Regions from separate parts of the Ligilactobacillus faecis genome, predicted to be linked through region 1. Evidence: predicted binding sites of a transcription regulator. Region 1 holds the regulator's gene; the other holds the start of a gene.
The links. The regulator HrcA, encoded in region 1, represses chaperone genes, less so after heat shock. The targets are predictions, from matches to a motif close to TTAGCACTCNNNNNNNNNGAGTGCTAA.

Region 1 (11,615 bases):
GAGCTGGTTCAGTTATTGAAGCTCGTCTAGATAAAGGTAAAGGCTCAGTCGCTTCCTTGCTTGTACAACACGGTACTTTACATGTTGGTGATCCGATCGTTGTCGGAAATACTTTTGGTCGTGTTCGGACGATGACTGATGCTAGAGGACGCGCGATCAAGAAAGCCACACCAGCTACACCAGTTGAGATCACAGGGTTAAATGATGTTCCTGATTCAGGTGATCGCTTCATTACTTTTGATGACGAAAAGACTGCCCGTGCAGCTGGTGAAGAACGTGCTAAACGTGCCTTGATCAAAGAGCGTAGTCAAACAACTCATGTAACGTTAGATAACTTGTTTGATACGTTGAAAGAAGGCGATCTAAAAGAAGTTGATCTGATCATCAAAGCAGATGTTCAAGGTTCTGCTGAAGCTTTAGCCCAAAGTTTTAAGAAGATCGATGTTGAAGGAGTCAGAGTTAATATCATCCATCAAGCTGTTGGTGCGATCAATGAATCTGACGTAACATTAGCTGAAGCTTCAAATGCGATCATTATCGGATTTAACGTACGCCCAACACCACAAGCTAAGATCCAAGCTGAAAGTGACCAAGTTGATATTCGTCTACACAACGTCATTTACAAAGCGATCGATGAAGTTGAAACGGCGATGAAAGGGATGCTTGAACCTGTCTTTGAAGAAAAAGTCATCGGTGAAGTTGAGATCCGCGAAACATACAAAGTTTCTAAACTTGGGACGATCGGTGGTGGCTATGTGACAGATGGCTATATCAAACGTGATAGTGGTGTGCGTGTGATCCGAGATGGGATCGTTATCTACGAAGGTAAGTTAGCTTCCTTGAAGCGTTTCAAAGATGATGTCAAAGAAGTCAAACAAGGTTATGAATGTGGTTTGATGATCGAAAAATACAACGACATCAAGGTTGGTGACCGTATTGAAGCCTTTGTGATGGAAGAAGTTCCACAAGACTAAAAAAAGATCATGTTTACTAGAAGGATAGAATGTGAAGTAAACATGGCCTGGGGGGAGCTTTTAAGCGTGTCTTAAATATCCCCTAAAATATTTAAGTTAGTCGCTATTACTACCTTGATCAAGATATGTAAAAATGGTAGTAAATAAAATTAAGAAAGGTAAAGCTATATCTCTTTCTCAAATGTACTTTAACTACACTTGCTCACATTTTATATAGCGATAAGGCAATGGCACAACATTATCGAGTGGGTCGCTTATCACAAGAGATCCAAAAAGAAGTCAACGATATTTTAGCAAAGCGTGTTCGTGATCCACGAGTTCAAGGGGTAACGATCACGGGTGTCGAAGTTACAGGTGATCTACAGCATGCCACGATCTATTACAGTACGCTCTCAAATCTCGCTTCTGATGCAGAAAAGACTCAGATCGGGCTTGATAAAGCAACAGGTTTGATCAGACGTGAATTAGGTCAACGACTTCGGATCTATGTGACACCTGAGATCAAATTTGAGCGTGATAGCTCTGTTCGTTATGGTGATCACATTGATGAGCTTTTAAATAAGCTACACCAGCAAGAAAATGATCGTTAACTTAGTTTGAGAAAAAGAAGCTGGTCTAACTAGCTTCTTTTTTTGTATCGAGATCCAGATAGAAAAGTGTGGTCTGGGTAATAGCAATTTTTTAGAAAGGAAAAGCTATCTTTTTTCTAAGCTACAAGGGTAGCTCCACATTGGATAGCAGTTATAACAATGGATGGGATCTTACCTTTAAATAAAGATCGTGGTATGACAAGTCACGATGCAGTAGTCAAATGTCGTAAACTTTTCCGAACGCGTAAGATCGGACATAGTGGTACACTTGATCCTAATGTTGATGGTGTTTTACCGATCTGCATCGGTAAAGGAACAAAAGTTGTCAACTACTTGATGGAATCGGGAAAAGTTTATACGGGACAGATCATTTTAGGTTTTGCAACTGAAACAGAAGACCTTGATGGAAAAGTTGTTACTACAAAAGAAATCGAAAAACCATTTTCAGATGAAGAGATCAAGCAAGCGATGGAACGCTTAACTGGAGAGATCATCCAAGTCCCACCGATGTATTCAGCTGTCAAAGTCAACGGTAAACGTCTTTATGAGTATGCGCGTAACAACGAGACGGTTAAACGACCGGAAAGAAAAATTAGAGTCGATTATTTTAAACAAGTAAAAGCGAGTATTTATGATCCACTCAAAAAACAACAAACTCTCTTTTTTGAAGTTGGTTGTGGAAAAGGGACGTACGTTCGCACACTTGCTTTTGATTTAGGGAAGATCTTAGGTGTACCAGCAGTTATGTCTGATCTTACCCGCCTTAAGAGTGGTGGTTTTACATTGGCTGAAAGTGTCACCTTAAGTGAATTAGAAGCAGCAGTTAAGAGTGATGGCCTGGAAAAATATGTTGCACCGATCCAAACTGCGTTAGCGAGCTATCCACAATATGAGCTTTCAGATAAACAATGGCAGCTTGTGAAAAATGGAGGTTTTTTAGCCCCTAAATATTTAAAAAATATAAATACAGCCAATAAAGTAGTTTTGAACTATGCAGGTAAAGTGCGCGCGTTGTATTATTATGATAAAACTAAGAAATTGTTTAGAGCAGAACAGATGATCGATCTAGAGTAAGAAAGTAAGGGAAAAATGAAAGTTATTGAGCTAGCAGAACCATATATGACAAATACGGTCGCGCAAGAGCCGATCGTGTTAGCCTTGGGCTTTTTTGACGGAGTCCATCGGGGACATCAAGCGGTGATAAAAACAGCTGCCAAAAAAGCGCAGCAATTAGGAGTAAAACTGGCTGTGATGACTTTTGATCAGCATCCAAGTGTGATCTTTCAAAAGAAAAGAGCCCAAGACCTACGCTATTTGACGACCTTAGATGAGAAGTTAACTTGTTTTGAAGAACTTGGAGCTGACATAGCGTATATTGTTAAATTTGATGAGGAGCTGGCTTATTTAAGTCCGCAAACTTTTGTTGATAAATACATTGTTGGTTTACATGCGAAAGCTGTTGTTGCTGGCCAAGATTATACGTATGGACCTAAAGAAAAAGCCAATATGCAAACTTTACCACTGCATGCTAAAGGGCGTTTCGAGGTGGTCGCAGTTGATCTGCTACAAGAAGAAACAAAGATCGGATCAACTGCGATCAGAAAAGCACTTGATCAAGGTGACTTAGCGTTGGTGACACGGCAATTAGGTCACCCTTACACGACAACGGGTGTTGTCGTACATGGTTTTGAGCGTGGAAGAAAATTAGGTTTTCCGACTTTAAATATCGAAACGAAAGCTAATAAAAAGTTACCAGCTGTTGGAGTTTATGCTGTTAAAGTCAAATTAGCTGATACTCCTAAAGAATACATGGGAATGGCTTCGATCGGATATAATGAGACTTTTGGTGCTGATCTTGCTAAAACGTTAGAGGTCAATCTTTTTGATTTTTCACAAATGGTCTATGGTAAGAAAGTGACTGTCTTTTGGGAAGAAATGATACGTGAAATGGTCAAGTTTTCAGGGGTAGCAGAGCTAGTCGCCCAACTTGAAAAAGATAAGGCTAATGTTGAAAAAATATTCCGTCGCAAAAATTAGCACTCTGCTTGACAGATTGCTAAGAGTTGTGTATATTAATAATTGACTTAGCACTCAGAAGTGTTAAGTGCTAAAAGAGGTGATAGTATTGTTGACTGAGAGGCAATTATTGATCTTAGAGGCTGTTATCCGTAATTACACTGAATCAGGTCAGCCGATCGGATCGAAGACTTTACAGCAACGATTACCTGTCCATGTGAGTTCAGCGACCATTCGCAATGAGATGGCGGTCTTAGAACAACAAGACTATATCGCTAAAGAACATTCAAGTTCAGGACGGATCCCTTCATTGAAGGGTTATCGCTATTATGTTGATAATATCGTCCAACCTAGTCAGCTTGACCGAACATCTCTAAAAAATATCCGAAGCTCTTTTGGTAACGAATTTCAAAAGGTCGATGAGATCGTGGCGACGTCAGCCCAGATCCTCTCTGATCTGACAAGTTATACTGCGATCTCGTTAAAGCCAAAAGCTAAAGATATCAGAGTTGAAGGGCTGAGGATCGTACCCCTTGGTAATCAACAAGTGATGGGGATCTTAGTGACTAGTGACGGAACAGTCGAAAGCCAGACGTTTACGATGCCGGCTGGGATCAGTAGCGATGAACTTGAAGTGGCGATGCGTCTTTTAGATGATAAGATCGCAGGTGTTCCTTTAAGTCAAGTGCTTGTCAGGCTGAATGATTGTTTGCCTTTACTGAGCCGATATTTGCATCAACCAGCTGGATTTGTCGAAGTCTTTGGTAGTATTTTAGATAAGGCTTTGAAAGAGCAAGTCTATATTGGTGGGAAGATGAATATGTTGGATTTTTCTAAGGGAGCCTCACTTGAGCAGATAAAGTCACTTTATTCGTTAGTTGATCAGACAAAGATCGGCAGTTTAGTAACACCAGCTAAGAGCGGGATCTCGGTCAAGCTAGGTGATGAACTACCAAGTAAACTTTTACAAAATTATAGTTTGATCTCGGCGACATTTGATGATGGTAATAATGGTCAAGGGATGATCGCCCTTTTAGGACCGACAAATATGCCGTATTCTAAAATGATCGGACTAGTTAGTGTTTTTCGAGATGAATTGACTAGGCGGATCACTGATTATTATCAAAGATTTTAAATTATTAAGAAAAGGGGTGTTGGCGTGACAGAAGATATCAAGAAAGCTATGGCTGACGAAGCTGAAAAAGAAGCTGAAACAAAGGAAACTGTTGTAAGTGAAGAAACAAAAGCAACTTCAGCAGTTGATGAAGAAGAGCCAACGCTTGATGAAAAATTAGAAGCATTACAAAAGAAGTATGATGAATTAGAAGATCGATATTATCGTTCTGAAGCGGAAATGGCCAATATGACTAAACGCTTCAAAAAAGAACAAGAGCAACTGTTAAAATATGAAGGTCAAGCTTTAGCACGTGATATTTTGCCGGTTATCGATAATTTGAATCGTGCACTTGAAACAGAGGTCGACGATGCAGGCTCTAAGCAATTAAAGCAAGGGATCGAGATCGTCGCCCGTGACCTTGAAAAAGCTCTAACAAGTAATGATATCGTTAAGATCGCTTCTTTAGGTGAGACATTTGATCCAACTAAACACCAAGCTGTTAAAACAGTTGAGGTCACAGAAGGACAAGAACCTGAAACGATCGTTCAAGTTTTACAAGAAGGCTATATGCTAAAGGATCGCGTTTTGCGTCCAGCAATGGTCGTAGTAGCACAATAAATTTTTAAAAGGATGGAAGTTTAATGTCAAAAATTATTGGTATTGACCTTGGAACAACAAACTCTGCAGTTGCTGTTCTTGAAGGTAAAGAAGCAAAGATCATCACAAATCCAGAAGGTAACCGGACAACACCATCTGTTGTTTCCTTTAAAAATGGCGAAACACAAGTAGGTGAAGTTGCTAAACGTCAAGCGATCACAAATCCAAACACGATCAGTTCGATCAAGCGTCACATGGGTGAAGCTGGTTATACAGTAGATGTTGACGGTAAAGAATATACACCACAAGAGATCTCAGCTATGATCTTACAATATATCAAAGAATATGCTGAAAATTATCTTGGTGAAGAAGTGACCCAAGCTGTTATCACAGTTCCAGCTTACTTCAATGACTCCCAACGTCAAGCAACAAAAGATGCTGGTAAGATCGCTGGTTTGAAGGTTGAACGGATCGTCAACGAACCAACAGCTGCTGCTTTAGCTTATGGCTTAGATAAGCAAGATAAAGACGAAAAAGTTTTAGTCTTTGACCTTGGTGGTGGTACATTTGACGTTTCGATCCTTGAATTAGGTGATGGTGTTTTCCAAGTGCTTTCGACAAACGGAGACACACATCTTGGTGGGGATGACTTTGATAACAAGATCATTGAATGGTTAGTTGATGAATTCAAAAAAGAACATGGAATCGATCTTTCAAACGATAAGATGGCAATGCAACGTCTAAAAGATGCTGCTGAAAAAGCTAAAAAAGATCTTTCTGGGGTAACTTCAGCACAGATCTCACTTCCATTTATCACAGCAGGTGAAGCTGGACCGTTGCATTTGGAAACAACATTGACACGTGCTAAATTCAATGAATTGACACATGATCTGATCGAACGAACAAAGATCCCCGTTCGTAACGCTTTAAAAGATGCAGGGTTAACAAATGCTGATATCGATGAAGTTATTTTAGTTGGTGGGTCAACACGTATCCCAGCAGTTAAGGAAGCTGTTAAAGCTGAAACTGGACATACACCAAACGAATCTGTCAACCCTGATGAAGCTGTTGCTTTAGGGGCTGCGATCCAAGGTGGGGTCATCACTGGTGATGTAAAAGATGTCGTTTTACTTGACGTTACTCCATTATCATTAGGTATTGAGACGATGGGTGGCGTATTTACGAAGTTGATCGATCGTAACACAACGATCCCAACCTCTAAATCACAAGTCTTCTCAACTGCTGCTGATAACCAACCTGCTGTTGATATCCATGTTTTACAAGGTGAACGTCCAATGGCAGCTGATAACAAGACATTAGGTCGTTTCCAATTGACAGATATTCCAGCAGCTCCACGTGGTGTTCCTCAGATCCAAGTTACATTTGATATCGATAAGAATGGTATCGTAAATGTTTCTGCTAAAGATCTTGGAACAAATAAAGAACAAAAGATCACGATCAAGAGTTCATCTGGTCTTTCTGACGAAGAGATCGAACGAATGGTCAAAGAAGCTAAAGAAAACGAAGAAGCAGATAAGAAACGAAAAGAAGAAGTTGATCTTCGTAATGAAGTCGACCAATTGCTCTTCCAAACAGATAAGACTTTAGAAGAGATCAAAGGTAAAGTTTCTGATGATGAAGTTCAAAAAGCAACTGATGCACGCGATGCATTGAAGAAAGCGCAAGAAGAAAACAACATCGAAGAAATGAAAGCTAAAAAAGATGATCTAACAAAGATCATTCAAGATATGTCTGTAAAACTTTACCAACAGGCACAAGAAGCTCAAGGCCAAGCACAGACAGCTGATGCATCAGACGCAAATGCTAATGATGATAACACTGTTGATGGTGATTTCAAAGAAGTCGATCCAGACGATAAATAATCACTAAATGGCACAAAGAAAAGTCAAAGGCCCGTGGGGACTTTGACTTTTCTTTTTTACCTAAGTTTATCATTCGAGCATAGATAAGCTTTGATTAATTTTGTATAATTAAAACATAATATGCTCAATAAAACTTTACCCAAAATGATCAAGCAATTACTGTTTAGGAAGAAAAATGTGGCACAGAAAGCGGATCTTTAGGTGGAGTAAGTTGGTAAATAAAATCATGAAAGGAAAAGCTATATTTTTCTAGAATACTCGACGTATTTACCACATTTGGTATAGCATAAATAAAATGGCAGAACAAAAAAATCCTTATGACGTATTGGGTGTCTCCAAAGACGCATCTGCTGATGAGATAAAGAAGGCTTATCGCAAGCTTTCTAAGAAATATCACCCAGATCTAAACCATGAACCAGGAGCAGAAGAACGTTTTAAAGAAGTCAATGATGCTTATGAGATCTTAGGTGATCCTCAAAAGAAAGCACAATATGACCAATTTGGTTCAACTGGTGCTCAAGGTTTTGGTGGCGGAGCAGGCCAAGGTTTTGGTGGTTTTGATGGTGGCTTTGGCGGTGGCTTCGAAGACATCTTTAGCTCATTTTTTGGTGGTGGAGCAGGCGGTGGTCGGACACGCAATGCTCCTCGTCAAGGGCGTGATCTTCAGTATGAAATGAACTTGACTTTTGAAGAAGCGATCTTTGGAAAAACGACTGAGATCGAATATACTCGCGAAGAAGAATGTGATACGTGTGGTGGTTCAGGTGCTAAACCTGGAACATCTCCAGTTACGTGTTCGCACTGTGGTGGGCGGGGGTTTGTCCAAGTTGAACGGCAAACACCGCTTGGTCGGATCATGACTCAACAAGAATGTGAAGTTTGTGGTGGGACCGGAAAAGAGATCAAAGATAAATGTACAACGTGTCATGGTTCAGGACATGTGCGGAAAAAACATGTTGTGGAAGTCAAAGTCCCAGCTGGTGTTGAAGATGGTAACCAAATGCGTTTACAAGGGCAAGGTGAAGCTGGAGTAAACGGAGGTCCATATGGCGATCTCTTTATCGTCTTTAATGTAGCTCCAAGTGACATCTTCAAGCGTGACGGCTCTGAGATCTATCTTGAACAACCGATCAGTTTTGTGCAAGCAACTTTAGGGGATGAGATCCAAGTGAAGACTGTTCATGGGGATGTCAAATTAAAGATCCCAGCAGGAACGCAAACTGGTACAACTTTCCGCTTACGTGGCAAAGGTGCACCACGTTTGCATGGAGCTGGAAACGGTGATGAAAGGGTCACAGTCAAAGTTCAAGTCCCAAGGAATTTGAATAAGCAACAAAAACTCGCTTTGAAGGCTTTTGCTGAAGCGTCTGGTGATGAAGTCACAGAAGAAGGCGGCTTTTTAGATCGCTTATTCAAGGGCTTAAAAAATGAATAAGCTTTATCGATAATTTCTTAATTTTTTCTAGACTAATTATTGACAGTAGAATAGTTTAAAAGGTATAATTAATTTCGTTGCGATGGTTCGGTAGCTCAGTTGGATAGAGCAACGGTCTTCTAAACCGTAGGTCGTGAGTTCGAATCTCACCCGAATCATTTTAAATGAAGTTAATACTAGTTAAGAAGAGGCAAAACGCTGTTATATCAACGTTTTGCCTCTTTTATTTGGGTATACACTTTCTGGTATGGATGAAAAATTCCATACCAGTTTTTTTGCGCAAAAAAAGGACATTTAATGCCCTCTCGTTATACAATGAATTCACCACAAACCACGTAAAGGAGAGAATTTAAATGTCCCATAACGATTGTATACTAAAACTTCTAAATATTAAAGACCCTAATCTCAAAGTTATTGATGTTATCGATAATTTAAATAATGGCACAGAGAAATTAGTTTTGATCAAAGCTGTACTATCTTATCCTATCAGCCGTTGTCGAAATTGTGGCTTTGCCACTGTTAATAAAAATGGTTTCGCTAAAGCTCACGTACGTTTACCAAGTTTAAACGGTATACGTTATGAAATGATCCTTCATAAACAACGCTATCAATGTAAAAATTGTCGCACAACTTTCGGTGCGACCTCTGAATTGACTAAGCCTAATCAAACTCTTTCTCGTAAACTAAAAAATCAGATCATGTTATTAGCTAGGGAAGGTTTGAACGGTGAACTTATCGCTCGCATCTGTCATTGCTCTGCTAGTAGTGTTCGAAGAACTATTGTCGAACGGATCAAACCTCAATATCGAGTACCTGTTTTGCCCAAGAATCTTTGTTTTGATGAATTTCGTTCGATTAAAAATACAACTTCTTTTATCTGTTGTGATGCACAAACTCATAAGTTAGTTGTTAAACTCCCAGATAGACTATCTTCTACCATTATCAATTATTTTGAAAATCGTTACTCAAAGTTTGAACGTGATCAAGTGGAATCAGTCGTCATTGATTTAAACGCTCAATACCAGCGCTTCATTCGCCGACTTTTCCCGAATGCCAAGATTATTATTGATCGGTTTCATATAGTTCAGCTAGCCGGACGTGCTTTAGACAGTTGTCGAATCGCTCTCACTAGATCACTCAATAAGCATAGTCGAGAATACAAGATTCTCAAATCACAGTGGCGTTTATTCCATAAGAAATCTGATGAGATCGACCCTAAAAATGTTGTCTATCTTAGGGGAATCAATGAATATATGACTCAACAGAATGCGATCGACTTGATCATCAATAAATTTTCTGAATTCAAAATAGTTTATCAGACTTACCAAGATATTACCTTAGCTTTGAAGAATAAAGACATTACTACTTTGAATGAGGTTCTCGATAGTTATGAGCGCACCAATACAGAGATGGATACGACTATTCGTACTTTCCGTAAAAATCGCAGCTATCTAATAAATAGCGTAACTTCAAAATATTCCAATGGTCCTTTGGAGGGTATCAATCGAAAGATCAAACTCTTAAAACGAAGTTGTTACGGTTTTGCTAATCAACAATTTTTCTTTTTACGAATTGATTGTATATTTGCGTAAAAAAACACTCCCCACAATTTGATATGATTCCCCTAGAGTGGACACGGAAATAATAAAGATTCTGTGATCACTCTAGGGGGATTTTTTATGTCTAGAAGAACTACTAAACATACACTTGAAGAAAGATACCAGGCAGTCTCCGAGTATCTTAGTGGACAATATAGTAAGTACTTTATCTGCCGGAAATATACCATTTCTAAAAATACATTTGATAATTGGATCAGAAAATACAAAGCTGGCGGTTTAGATGGCTTAAAAGAGTCTAGAACCTGGAAAGAATATTCAGTTGAATTAAAAACAACTGCGGTTCTAGAATATTTAGAAAATGGACGTTCACCAAAGAAAATTTGTGATAAATACAATATTTCGAGTGTTTCGGTTTTACGTAAATGGATCAACTTGTATACTAATGGAAAAGGCTTTAAAGCTACCATTGGAGGTCGTAATAGAATGAAACATGGACGTAAAACTACTTTTAAGGAACGGCTCGAAATAGTTCAGTATACACTTGCTAATAATAAGAATTATCACAAAGCGATCGATAAATATAATGTTTCTTATTCCCAAGTCTATAATTGGGTCAAAAAGTTTGAAGTAGATGGCGAAAAGGCATTATACGATAATCGTGGTAAAACAGTTAAAGATCGTGATTATAAGACTCTTTCTGAAACTGAGCGTCTCAAGCTTGAGATCCTACGTTTGAAAGAACGTAATAAATATCTAGAAGCAGAAAATATCGTTTTAAAAAAATTGGACGAACTCGAAAGGAGGAGATAAGCTTTATACCTAAAAATCTGCGTTTTAAAGCTATTCAGGAAGTTCTTAAAGAGTTTCCACAAATTGAACTCTGGATCCTTTGTGCGATCTTAAATGTATCGCGCTCAGGGTATTATCGTTATTTAACTGCTCCAAAATCACAATGTACTTTGGAAAATGAATGGTTAAGTGAGATCATAAAAAAAGAATTTCATGCTTTAAATGGAATTTACGGTTCTAGAAGAATGACTCTTCTTATCAATCGAAAGTATCAAAAACAATATAACTTCAAACGTATTCGTCGCTTAATGAGAGTCCTTGGTTTATATTCAGTAATTCGTCGCAAACGCCGAGGTTGTACTCGTTCAGAACATTTAAACTACGAAGAAAATACTTTAGGTCGTGATTTTTCCGCTACTAGACCTAATCAAAAGTGGGTGACTGATGTCACTTATTTAGAATATGGCTTAGGACAAAAAGCTTATTTAAGTGCGATCAAAGATCTATACGATGGATCTATCATAAGTTTTGAAATTAGTAAAAGAAATGATAATCGGCTTGTCATGAAGACTTTAGAAAAAGCATTCACGCATTTAAATGAAGCTAATCTACTTCTTCACAGTGATCGTGGATTTCAATATACTTCAAAGGAATA
Region 2 (11,615 bases), 640 kb from region 1:
GCTACTTTGGAAATCGGTTCAACCGTTCCGCTCCCTTTAACTACGATCTGTTTGTAACCAAACAACGAAAAAATAATTCCCAAACATAGCAAAAGTACGCATGGTATCAATAATAATGTCGAAAAATTTTTGAAACGTGCATTATAAAACTCACTACTCTCTAAAAATTTCGTTTTCATCTTCTTTTCCTCAAGTATTAACTAAACGGAAGTAATACCCTTTCTTTTCCATTAACCTATCATGCGAGCCTTGTTCGACTATCATGCCATGGTCTAGCACAACGATATTGTTGGTCCTTTTAGCGATCGATAAACGATGAGCGATAAAAATAATCGTTTTTGAATCAAGTGAAAGCAAATTATCGACCAGCTTTCTCTCAGTAATCATATCTAAACCACTAGTCGATTCATCGAATATTAATACTTCCGCCGGCGACAGTAAGGCTCTTGCGATCGTCAGCCGCTGCTTTTGTCCACCTGATAGAACACTTCCATTTTCATCAAGCTTGGTTTCATATTGGAGTGGCATTTGTTCGATATCGTCTGCGATCATAGCTAATTGGCACGCTTTTTGAATCTCATCTAATGTTATTTGAGGACGACTTCCTAAAGTCAAATTTTCCATAACCGTACCTGAAAATATATAAGGTGTTTGTGGAACATAATTGACATAGCTACGTAAACAATGTTTGTCGATCATTTTTGTTTGATGCTTGTTAAAAGTAATTTCCCCTTCATTTGGCTCAAAAAAATCAACTAATAATTTAACCAAAGTTGATTTACCTGAACCGCTCATACCAACAATCGTTACTTTTTCATGTAATTTGATCTCAAGGTTGATCTGTTTCAAAGTATCTGCTCCATACCCATAACGGTAAGACACATCGGTTAACAATATAGGACCTTGAAGTTGTTCTTTATTAAAAGACATTCGTTTAGCTTTAAATTCACTTTCAACAAGATAAATTTCATTCAACCGCGTATTAGCAACGCGTGCACTTTGTAATTTAGGCTGAAGATTGATGATATTTTGAAGCGGATCTGTAAAATATACTAAAAGTGCATTGTACGCCATCAACTGTCCTAGTGAAAATTGATTTTCAATGACAAGCTTTAGCTCCGATCCACAAAATAACTACACTTAGTGAATGTTGAATAAATCCTTTTATTGATTGTTGAAGAATATCTGCTTTTGTGTATGCTAAACTCTTGCGCAAGAAATCAACAAATTGACTATCGATCTTTTTATAACGTTGTTCTTCACTATTTAGAGATTTAACAGTTTCGATCCCTTGAATGTCCTCAATAATCGATGAACTTAATAGTGCATTACTTTCCATTTGCTTTTGATTCAAACGTTCAAAGCTATTAGTAAAAGCTAAAATAATCACTATATATAAAGGTAAACATATTAATGTCAATAAAAAGAGCGTCATATTTTGAAGAGCTAAAACAACACCCATAATAATAACGATCCCCACGTCTAAAAACATTGAGATGACTGCGCTTGCTAAAGCATCAATGATCTTACTAGCATCATTAAAGCGTGAGATGATCTCACCTGTTTTTCGCGTCGAGAAAAATTCCATCGGTAATTCGAAAATATGACGAATATAACTTAGAATTATCTCTATCGATAAGCGTTGCCCTAAAATAGCTAATAAAAAGTCACGTGTATAGGAGAAAAGCGCATTAAAGATATAAATAATAACTAATCCCAAGGTGACCAACATCAAGGTTTTATCCATTCCATTTGGAATATATGTATCAATGATCGCTTGCAAAAAATAAGATCCTATGATACTTATTAACGTTATAAGAAACGCAGCTATAATGATGTTTACGATCAACTTTGTCTGTTTAAATAGCTTAGCAAATAAAGCTAATAGTCCCTGATGTTTCTCTTTTATAGGCTCGTATGAAAGACTAGGTGTGATAAAAATTGCGATTTTACTCCACTCTTTTTCAAAATGTCGCTTAGACATTTTAGTAACTCCAACTGATGGATCTGGATCAGCAATCAAAATATAGTTTTTAGTAGCCTTCACTACTACATAGTAATGAAGTAGTGTTTCATTCTTTACAACATGGACGATAAATGGATAGGTCAGCTCTTTAATTTCAAATAGCGACATATCTGCTTGAATAGCTTTCGTTTCAAAATTCAAAGTTTGAGCTGCTTTGATCAAACCATAAGCCGTCGTCCCCTCTAAATCAGTCTTGGCAAGATTTCTTAATTGTGCCAAGGAGATCGTTGAACCATACTTTTTTAAGAGCATTGCCAAGGCAGCCACTCCACAATCCATTTCATCAACTTGTGGAATGTAGTATCTGTAGAATCGTTTCACTTTATCTTCCCCCTTAACAAATAGTTGATATTTATACTCTCGTTTCAATATTAATACTAATAAAAACTACAACAATAATATTTCACTAAATAGTACTTTTCCTCAATATTCGGCTATTTTGATAATTCCTTATTAATTCATAATTAATCGGACTAGTTAAGACTGTAAATTTCCATACATAAATAGAATTAGTTATGTGGCAACAATCCAAATAAAAAGTGTCTTAAATTTCAGAATTAGAAATTTTAAGACACTCTTCCTATACAAGACAACTACCCCACAAACCTTCTGCTACATTTTATATTATAGTGGAAAATATGGATGGTTGAGATTCCACTTACTCCTCCAACCTAGTTGATATCCATATCCATACCAGGCCTTCTTCTCGAAATCACTACCACCTAAAATTAATTTTAACTCTTCCTCATTCGAGATAACGCTTACATTTCCCGTCATTTTAAAACCTCCTATTTAAACCCCTTTTCAAACCCACGCATAATATCATTACGATGCTTATACCCAGATTTAGCAACGTTCCACGCCAATGACATTGCAACTGACCACGGCGAAAGTCCACCACCTACTACCATAAACAATTCCTCGTTGTTTAATTCTCTGAAATCTTTTGTATGTTCCATTTGCCTTTCTCCTTTCTACGATTCAATAGTAAATCTATATATAGTTCCTTAACAATATATATTCAGTAAACTCATCTTTATTTCAGCATTTGGCATCTTTTTAATTATTTTTACTATATAAATTATAATTCAAGATCAATCACTTTAATACCTTCTATATTAAATGTTACAATTACTTAAAAGGGGAATTAATTTTAAGAGGGGAAAATTAAATAATGAACGTTGCAATTCTTACAGATAATCATGTCCATCAATTCAATTTAATTAAATTGGTCTACCAAATATCAAAACAACTCATGATTCCACAACCAAATGTCGTAAATTACCGATATGTAGCAGAGATAGAAAAAAAGCTTTTTATTCCTAGTAACCAAAATATTTACTTACTTGATCTTGAAATAAACGGTAATCCAGAGGTTGGTTTTAGACTAGGTCAGATAATTAGAGAACAAGACGCTTACGCATCAATTATCTTCTTTACCAATCATGAAGACCTTCTATCATTGATTCATAATTACAAAGTTCTTGCTTTAGACTTCATTGTAAAAGATAGTCCTACACTTAAAGAAGATCTTTTAAACGATTTTAAATACGTGATGACTCATGCTAGAAATACCGCCCAAGATATGTATACTTTATCATATGGCAAATGCTTTTTGAATATTGCATTCGCCAATATCGATTTTTTCGAATCAGATCTAACTAATAGTCATGCCTCTATCCTTCGATTATCAGATAATCGCTCGCTCCAGATCTCTAAAAATCTTCATGAAATCGAACAGACCGATCCACGCTTCTTTAGAGTCCATCAAAGTTTTCTGGTCAACGTAGATAATATTGAGAGCATCAATAAGTCAGAGAAGTTGATCTATTTAAAAAACGGACTAACTTGCCCGCTTTCCCGACGCAAGATCAAGGCACTCCAAGATCGACTGACACATAACTAAAAATGCACCTAAGCTACTCACTTAGGTTCACTAACGCCGTCACCCCTGGATTTTTGGTCAAACCTTTTATTTCGAGCATTTGTACTCTTCCCCTCTAAATTTTAGTAAAAAAAGAAGCCTACTTGATGATCTGAGTCCCGTCAAGTGAACAACTAAATAATTAAAATTCTAGGCAGCCTGATTCCGGTATTCTTCTGGGGTCAGGCTGTTTAGTTTTATTTGGTAACGTTGGGTATTGTAGAACTTGATATAGTTTTCGATCATTTCTACAAGTTCTCCATATGTTTCACATTTTAGCCAATAATAACATTCTGTCTTGAAATGACTCCAAAAACTTTCCATTGGTGCATTATCGATACATTTTCCCACTCGAGACATACTTTTTGTAACACCATGCCTTGAGGTCAACCGGAGATATTCTCTTGAAGTATATTGAAATCCACGGTCACTGTGAAGAAGTAGATCAGCTTCATTTAAATGCGTGAATGCTTTTTCCAAAGTCTTCATGACAAGCCGATTATCATTTCTTTTACTAATTTCAAAACTTATGATAGATCCATCGTATAGATCTTTGATCGCACTTAAATAAGCTTTTTGTCCTAAGCCATACTCTAAATAAGTGACATCAGTCACCCACTTTTGATTAGGTCCAGTAGCGGAAAAATCACGACCTAAAGTATTTTCTTCGTAGTTTAAATGTTCTGAACGAGTACAACCTCGGCGTTTGCGACGAATACGTTTGAAGTTATATTGTTTTTGATACTTTCGATTGATAAGAAGAGTCATTCTTCTAGAACCGTAAATTCCATTTAAAGCATGAAATTCTTTTTTTATGATCTCACTTAGTCATTTATTTTCCAAAGTACGTTGTGATTTTGGAGCAGTTAAATAACGATAATACCCTGAACGCGATACATTTAAGATCACACAAAGAAGCCATAGTTCAATTTGTGGAAACTCTTTAAGAATTTCCTGAATAGCTTTAAAACGCAGATTTTTAGGTATAGAGCTTATCTCCTCCTTTCGAGCTCGTCCAATTTTTTTAAAACGATATTACGATATTTTCTGCCTCTAGATATTTATTACGTTCTTTCAAACGTAGAATCTCAAGCTTGAGGCGCTCAGTTTCAGAAAGAGTCTTATAATCACGATCTTTAACAGTTTTACCACGATTATCATATAACGGCTTTTCGCCATCTACTTCAAACTTTTTGACCCAAGTATAAACTTGGGAATAAGAAACATTATATTTATCGATCGCTTTGTGATAATTCTTATTATTAGCAAGTGTATACTGAACTATTTCGAGCCGTTCCTTAAAAGTAGTTTTACGTCCATGTTTCATTTTATTATGACCTTCAATGGTAGCTTTAAAGCCTTTTCCATTAGTATACAAGTTGATCCATTTACGTAAAACCGAAATACTCGAGATATTGTATTTATCACAAATTTTCTTTGGTGAACGTCCATTTTCTAAATATTCTAGAACCGCAGCTGTTTTTAATTCAACTGAATATTTTTCCAGGTCTAGACTCTTTTAAACCATCTAAACCGCCAACTTTGTATTTTCTGATCCAATTATCAAATGTATTTTTAGTAATGGTATATTTCCGGCAGATAAAGTGCTTACTATATTGTCCACTGAGATACTCGGAGACTGCCTGGTATCTTTCTTCAAGTGTATGTTTAGTAGTTCTTCTAGACATAAAAAATCCCCCTAGAGTGATCACAGAATCTTTATTATTTCCGTGTCCACTCTAGGGGAATCATATCATTGAAGTGACTTCTTTTTCAAAAACGTTACTATCACTTAAGTTGTTCAAACCCATTTTCATAACCATGCAAAAGCTCATCCCGATGGACCCAACTCGTTGCTAAGATCCCAACACCTAGAAGAATCACTAACACATAAGCAATGACCTGTTTTTTTGTCTTTTTCATTTCTACCACCCCTCTAGTTTTATTCTACTCGCCTTTACCCCACTTAAAAACGATCACTCTTTAAAAAGCCTTTTATTTCAGGATTTGGTAGCGCAAACACTATTTAATAAAAAAGTTCTACTCAAGTGACCTCGAGTAGAACTTTTTAAAAATCATTTAATTGATTACATCATTGGACCTTGTGGCATTTGTGGTGCAGCATCGTTGTTTTCTTCTGGCTTGTCAGCAACAACTGCTTCAGTTGTCAATAACAAGGCTGAAACAGAAGCGGCATTTTGTAAAGCTGAACGCGTTACTTTCGTTGGATCAACGATCCCAGCTTCGATCATATCGACCCATTCATCTGTGGCAGCGTTATAACCGATACCAGCTTTTTGTTCTTTAAGTTTTTCAACGATGACAGAACCTTCTTTACCAGCGTTAGTTGCGATCTGACGCACTGGTTCTTCCAAAGCACGTTTTACGATGTTGATACCTGTTTGAACATCGCCTTCTTCACTCAAAGCAGCTACAGCATCGATCACATCGATCAAGGCTGTCCCACCACCAGGAACAAAGCCTTCTTCTACGGCAGCACGTGTCGCATTTAAAGCATCTTCGATCCGGTACTTACGCTCTTTTAATTCTGTTTCAGTAGCAGCCCCAACTTTGATAACGGCTACCCCACCAGCTAATTTAGCCAAGCGTTCTTGAAGTTTTTCTTTATCAAAATCAGAAGTTGTTTCCGCGATCTGCTTCTTCAATTGTTCAACACGTTCTGCGATCTGTGCTTTATCGCCAGCACCTTCAACGATCGTTGTGTTTTCTTTTGTAACTGTGACACGACCAGCTGTCCCTAATTGGTCAAGCGTTGTGTCTTTTAATTGAAGGCCAAGATCATCTGTGATCACAGTTGCGCCTGTCAAAGTTGCGATATCTTGCAACATTTCTTTCCGACGATCACCAAAGCCTGGTGCTTTAACAGCAACAACGTTGAATGTCCCACGGATCTTGTTCAAAACAAGCGTTGGTAGGGCTTCACCGTCAACATCATCAGCAATGATCAACAATGGACGACCTTGTTCAACGATCGATTGCAATAATGGTAAGATCTCTTGAATATTGGAGATCTTCTTATCTGTGATCAACAAGTATGGGTTTTCTAGATCAGCTTCCATCTTGTCGTTGTCTGTGACCATGTATTGTGATAAGTAGCCACGGTCAAATTGCATCCCTTCAACAACGTCTAATGAAGTATCGATCCCTTTTGATTCTTCGATCGTGATCACACCGTCGTTACCAACTTTTTCCATTGCATCGGCGATCAATTGACCAACTTCTTCGTTAGCTGAAGAGATCGAAGCGATCTGTGCGATATCACTCTTAGACTCAACTTTGTGTGACATCTTGTGCAGACCATCGACCGCTGCTTTAGTAGCTAATTCGATCCCACGACGGATACCAACTGGGTTCGCACCAGCAGTAACGTTTTTCATCCCTTCGTTAACGATGGATTGGGTCAAAACGGTAGCTGTTGTCGTACCGTCACCAGCAATATCATTTGTCTTAGAAGCAACTTCAGCGACTAATTTAGCCCCCATATTTTCAAAGTGATCTTCTAATTCGATCGCCTTAGCGATAGTCACACCGTCATTTGTGATCGTTGGTGTTCCGTATGTTTGTTCCAAAACAACGTTACGTCCTTTAGGTCCGATCGTTGATTTTACTGTATCAGCTAATTTATCGACCCCAGCAAGCATCTTTGCGCGTGCATCTTCTGAAAATTTGATTTCCTTTGCCATTTATGATTCACCTCATGTGATTTAAATTCAAATTGATTATTTTTTATTCCACGATAGCTAAAAGATCTTTTTCATGCATGACCAAGTATTTAACTCCGTCATATTCAACTTCTGAGCCAGCATATTTATCAAAAACGACAACATCGCCAGCTTTAACGGTCATCGCTACCTTTTCGCCGTTATCAAGGATACGTCCCGTACCAACAGCAACTACCTTTGCAGTTTGTGGTTTTTCTTTAGCATTACCTGCTAAAACGATCCCACCGACTGTTTTTTCTTCTTCTTTTTCGACCTCTAAAATGACGCGATCTCCTAATGGTTTAAGCACGTTATATCCCTCCAAATTCTTTTTTAGCACTCAAGACTTTCGAGTGCTAACTAACTACAACTATTACTATACTCACTTTACTTTTAAAATGCAAGCATTTTATCACTCGACTTCTCAGAGTGCTAAAATACGTGCATTTTTTCTTGCGATAATCTGCTATAATTAATGAGTAGCTTACGTAAGGTGAGGATGTTCTTAATGAAAAAAACTTTACCCAAAAATGCCCTTGTGATCTTAGTGATCTATTGTTTGACGATGATGCTCAGCCCTTTACTTTGGCAATTACTCAAAAACAATGATCTTTATTATCCACTAGTCACTTTGATCAACGGGAGCGGTGCTTGTTTGATGATCTGGTATACCCGTTTGCATGCGTCAGACCGCTCAGATCAGCTAAAGACCACTTTGCCAAAAGAAGGGCTCTACCTTCTTTTAGGGCTTTTATTGCTCTTCTTTTGTCAATGGGGTGGGCCTTTATTCGAACAGCTCTTTTTTGCTAGCCCACGTTTTTCAGCAAATACGAGTTACTTACTAGCCGTTTATCACAAGTACCCTTATTACCTACTAACGATCGTCATCTTCTTACCTGTAATGGAAGAATTCGTCTTTCGTAAAGTCTTATTTAAAGATCTAGCTTTATTTAGTGATCCACTTTTAGCGGCCTTTATCTCTAGTCTACTCTTTAGCTTGGCACACCAAGATGGACACTATTTGACTTATCTTTTGATCGGGCTCGTGTTGTGTTATGTTTATACTAAAACTGACCGTTTACGCGATCCGATCATCATGCATTGTTTGATGAATCTGACGATCTTATTATTGGCTTAAAAAAGGAGCTGGTATACCAATTTCCAGCTCCTTTTTATATAATGAAAGAGTTAAGTTCTATTCGTTGAAATGTTGTAAAAAGTAGATCAGTGTCTGCAGTTCGTTTGTCAGATCAACATTTTGAACGCGAACGCGTTTAGGGACACTGATCCGCAAAGGGGTGAAGTTCAAGATTCCTTCGATCCCAGCTTCAACTAGATCATCAGTTACCGCTTGCGCAGCTTCGATCGGAACAGTCAAGATCGCGATCTTGATCTGTTGTAGCCGAAGTTGTTCTTTCATATCTTCTAGCGGATAGACTGGGACTCCACTTTGGATCTTCCCAGTTAAGGCTTGATCGATATCAAATGCCACACTGATCCGCGTATTATTACTTTGATGAAAATTATAATTTAACAGAGCTTGCCCTAAATGACCGACTCCGATCAAAGCAACATTTGTTAATTTATCTTGACTAAGAGTCTTTTTGAAAAATTCTAACAGATCGAGAACATTGTACCCGTACCCTCTTTTTCCGAGGGCACCAAAATATGAAAGATCACGCCGGATCGTAGCCGGATCGATCTTGACTACTTCGGCTAGTTCAGTCGAAGAGATATGGTCAGTTCCAGCAGTCGCTAGCATGTTCAAATACCGATAATAGATCGGCAGACGCTTAGCTGTTGCTTCAGGAATATTTGACGTCGCCATATCTATGAGCTCCTTTCAGAAACTAGTTTGGGTCAACCGATCACACTTTGACCGACTAATTTTATTTTGTAAAACCAATAGATAAATTTTAGCATACCCCATACAATAATAATACTAAAAAATGTTAATCTATTCACAATCTAATGCTTAGAGACTGTTATTTAAGCAAATTGCTGTCAATACTTTGTGAAATATATTTATTTTAAAGAAATTAGGTGAAAATATGATCTTATTACAAGTCCAAAAAGTCGGACGTCATTTTGGGGCCGACACACTATTTGAAAATATCGATCTAGATATCCAAGATCATTCCCGGATCGCTCTTGTCGGGAAAAATGGAGCTGGGAAATCAACTTTATTAAAAATGATCATCGACGAAGAAGCGCCTGACGAAGGCCAGATCGTTCGCAAAAAAGGATTGACGGTCGGTTATTTAGCCCAAAATACCGGCTTAGAATCTACTAAGACGATCTATGCTGAAATGTTGAGCGTCTTTAGCGAACTTCGCCAAATGGAAAAACGCCTCCATCAACTCGAAGATCAGATCGCAAGTCAAGCTGAAAATCATGAAACGCCAGCTTACCAACAACTTTTGAAGCAATACGACCAACTCTTGCATGATTTTAAAGAACAAAACGGCTATGGCTATGAAGCTGAGATCCGCTCAGTCTTACACGGTTTCAACTTCTTACCCGAAGATTTTGAACGCCCGATCGCATCTTTATCTGGTGGTCAAAAGACACGCCTGGCCTTAGCCAAATTGCTCTTAGAAAAACGCGATCTTTTGATCTTGGACGAACCGACGAACCATTTAGATATCGAAACTTTGACTTGGCTTGAAGGCTATATCCAGACATATACAGGCGCTCTTTTGATCGTCTCGCACGACCGCTACTTTTTAGATAAGATCGTCAATGAAGTTTATGAGATCAGTCGCGGTAAAGCCCACTATTACAAAGGCAATTATTCTGACTACATCGTAGAAAAAGAAAAGCGAAAAGAACTTGCGTGGAAAAATTATGAAAAGCAACAAGTCGAGATCCACAAACTCGAAGATTTCGTCAATAAAAATCTCGTACGTGCTTCAACGACTAAACGCGCTCAAAGTAAGCGCAAGCAACTCGAAAAAATCGACCGACTCGAACGGCCTGAAGGTGACGAAAAAAGTATGCATTTTCGTTTCAAAGCTGCCGAAGAAAGCGGCAACGTCGTCTTGAAAGTCAACGACGCTGCGATCGGTTACGATGACCAGATCATTGCTGAACCGATCGATTTTGAGATCAGAAAACGTCAAGTTATCGCTTTAGTTGGACCTAATGGGGTCGGAAAATCCACATTACTAAAGAGTATTTTACACAAGCAGCCTTTCCTCAAAGGCTCAGCCACATTTGGAACTAACGTGCACCCAGGCTACTACGATCAAGAGCAACATAACTTACACGATAAAAAAACTGTTTTAGCTGAGATCTGGGATGAGCATCCAACTACACCAGAAAAAGATATCCGCTCACTTTTAGGGAGCTTTTTATTCAGTGGTGATGACGTCAAAAAGACGATCCATAGTCTTTCAGGAGGCGAAAAAGCCCGTCTCTTGTTGACTAAGCTTTCAATGCAACACGATAACTTCTTAGTTTTAGACGAACCAACGAACCACCTTGATATCGATAGTAAAGAAGTGCTCGAACAAGCTATCAAAGATTTCGATGGTACAGTATTACTCGTTTCACACGACCGTTACTTTATCAATAAAGTTGCTACGAGCGTGATCGAGATCGCTAAAACAGGAAGCACTGTTTACCTAGGTGATTACGATTATTATGTCGCTAAAAAAGAAGAGCAAGCTGAACTTGCCTTAGCTAAAGAAAAACAAACAGCACCGCAGACAGAAACAAAAAACGTTTCAAGTGGAAAAACAAGCTATGCGCAAAGTAAAGAACGTCAAAAAGAAGAGCGACGTTTACGGCGTAATGTTGCTACTTTAGAACAACAAGTCACTGATCTTGACGCTAAAAAAGAAAATCTCGAAACTCAAATGGCCTTGCCAGAAAACTTCAACGATCTCGAAAAAATGGCTACTTTACAAAAAGAGCTCGAAGAAACAACAACTGCTTTGGA

Region 2: groES (co-chaperone GroES) is a predicted target of HrcA. The motif match lies at 8,006-8,032, and genes of this name have one in related genera.

Annotation. Positions count from the first base shown of each region.
Region 1 is NZ_CP123639.1:2,211,745-2,223,359, reverse strand. Features, by position in the region: gene infB (translation initiation factor IF-2) at 1-974, shown strand, start outside; gene rbfA (30S ribosome-binding factor RbfA) at 1,202-1,564, shown strand; gene truB (tRNA pseudouridine(55) synthase TruB) at 1,724-2,638, shown strand; gene ribF (riboflavin biosynthesis protein RibF) at 2,654-3,601, shown strand; gene hrcA (heat-inducible transcriptional repressor HrcA) at 3,690-4,715, shown strand; gene grpE (nucleotide exchange factor GrpE) at 4,764-5,315, shown strand; gene dnaK (molecular chaperone DnaK) at 5,339-7,177, shown strand; gene dnaJ (molecular chaperone DnaJ) at 7,473-8,612, shown strand; tRNA gene QFX10_RS10100 (tRNA-Arg) at 8,697-8,770, shown strand; gene QFX10_RS10095 (ISL3 family transposase) at 8,966-10,204, shown strand; partial or broken gene QFX10_RS10090 (IS3 family transposase) at 10,292-11,615, shown strand, end outside.
Region 2 is NZ_CP123639.1:1,573,698-1,585,312, reverse strand. Features, by position in the region: gene QFX10_RS07230 (bacteriocin secretion accessory protein) at 1-179, opposite strand, end outside; partial or broken gene QFX10_RS07225 (peptide cleavage/export ABC transporter) at 190-2,305, opposite strand; gene QFX10_RS07220 (hypothetical protein) at 2,815-2,985, opposite strand; gene QFX10_RS07215 (LytR/AlgR family response regulator transcription factor) at 3,201-3,932, shown strand; partial or broken gene QFX10_RS07210 (IS3 family transposase) at 4,101-5,638, opposite strand; gene QFX10_RS07205 (hypothetical protein) at 5,739-5,873, opposite strand; gene groL (chaperonin GroEL) at 6,038-7,654, opposite strand; gene groES (co-chaperone GroES) at 7,698-7,982, opposite strand; gene QFX10_RS07190 (CPBP family intramembrane glutamic endopeptidase) at 8,181-8,810, shown strand; gene QFX10_RS07185 (redox-sensing transcriptional repressor Rex) at 8,868-9,500, opposite strand; gene QFX10_RS07180 (ABC-F family ATP-binding cassette domain-containing protein) at 9,724-11,615, shown strand, end outside.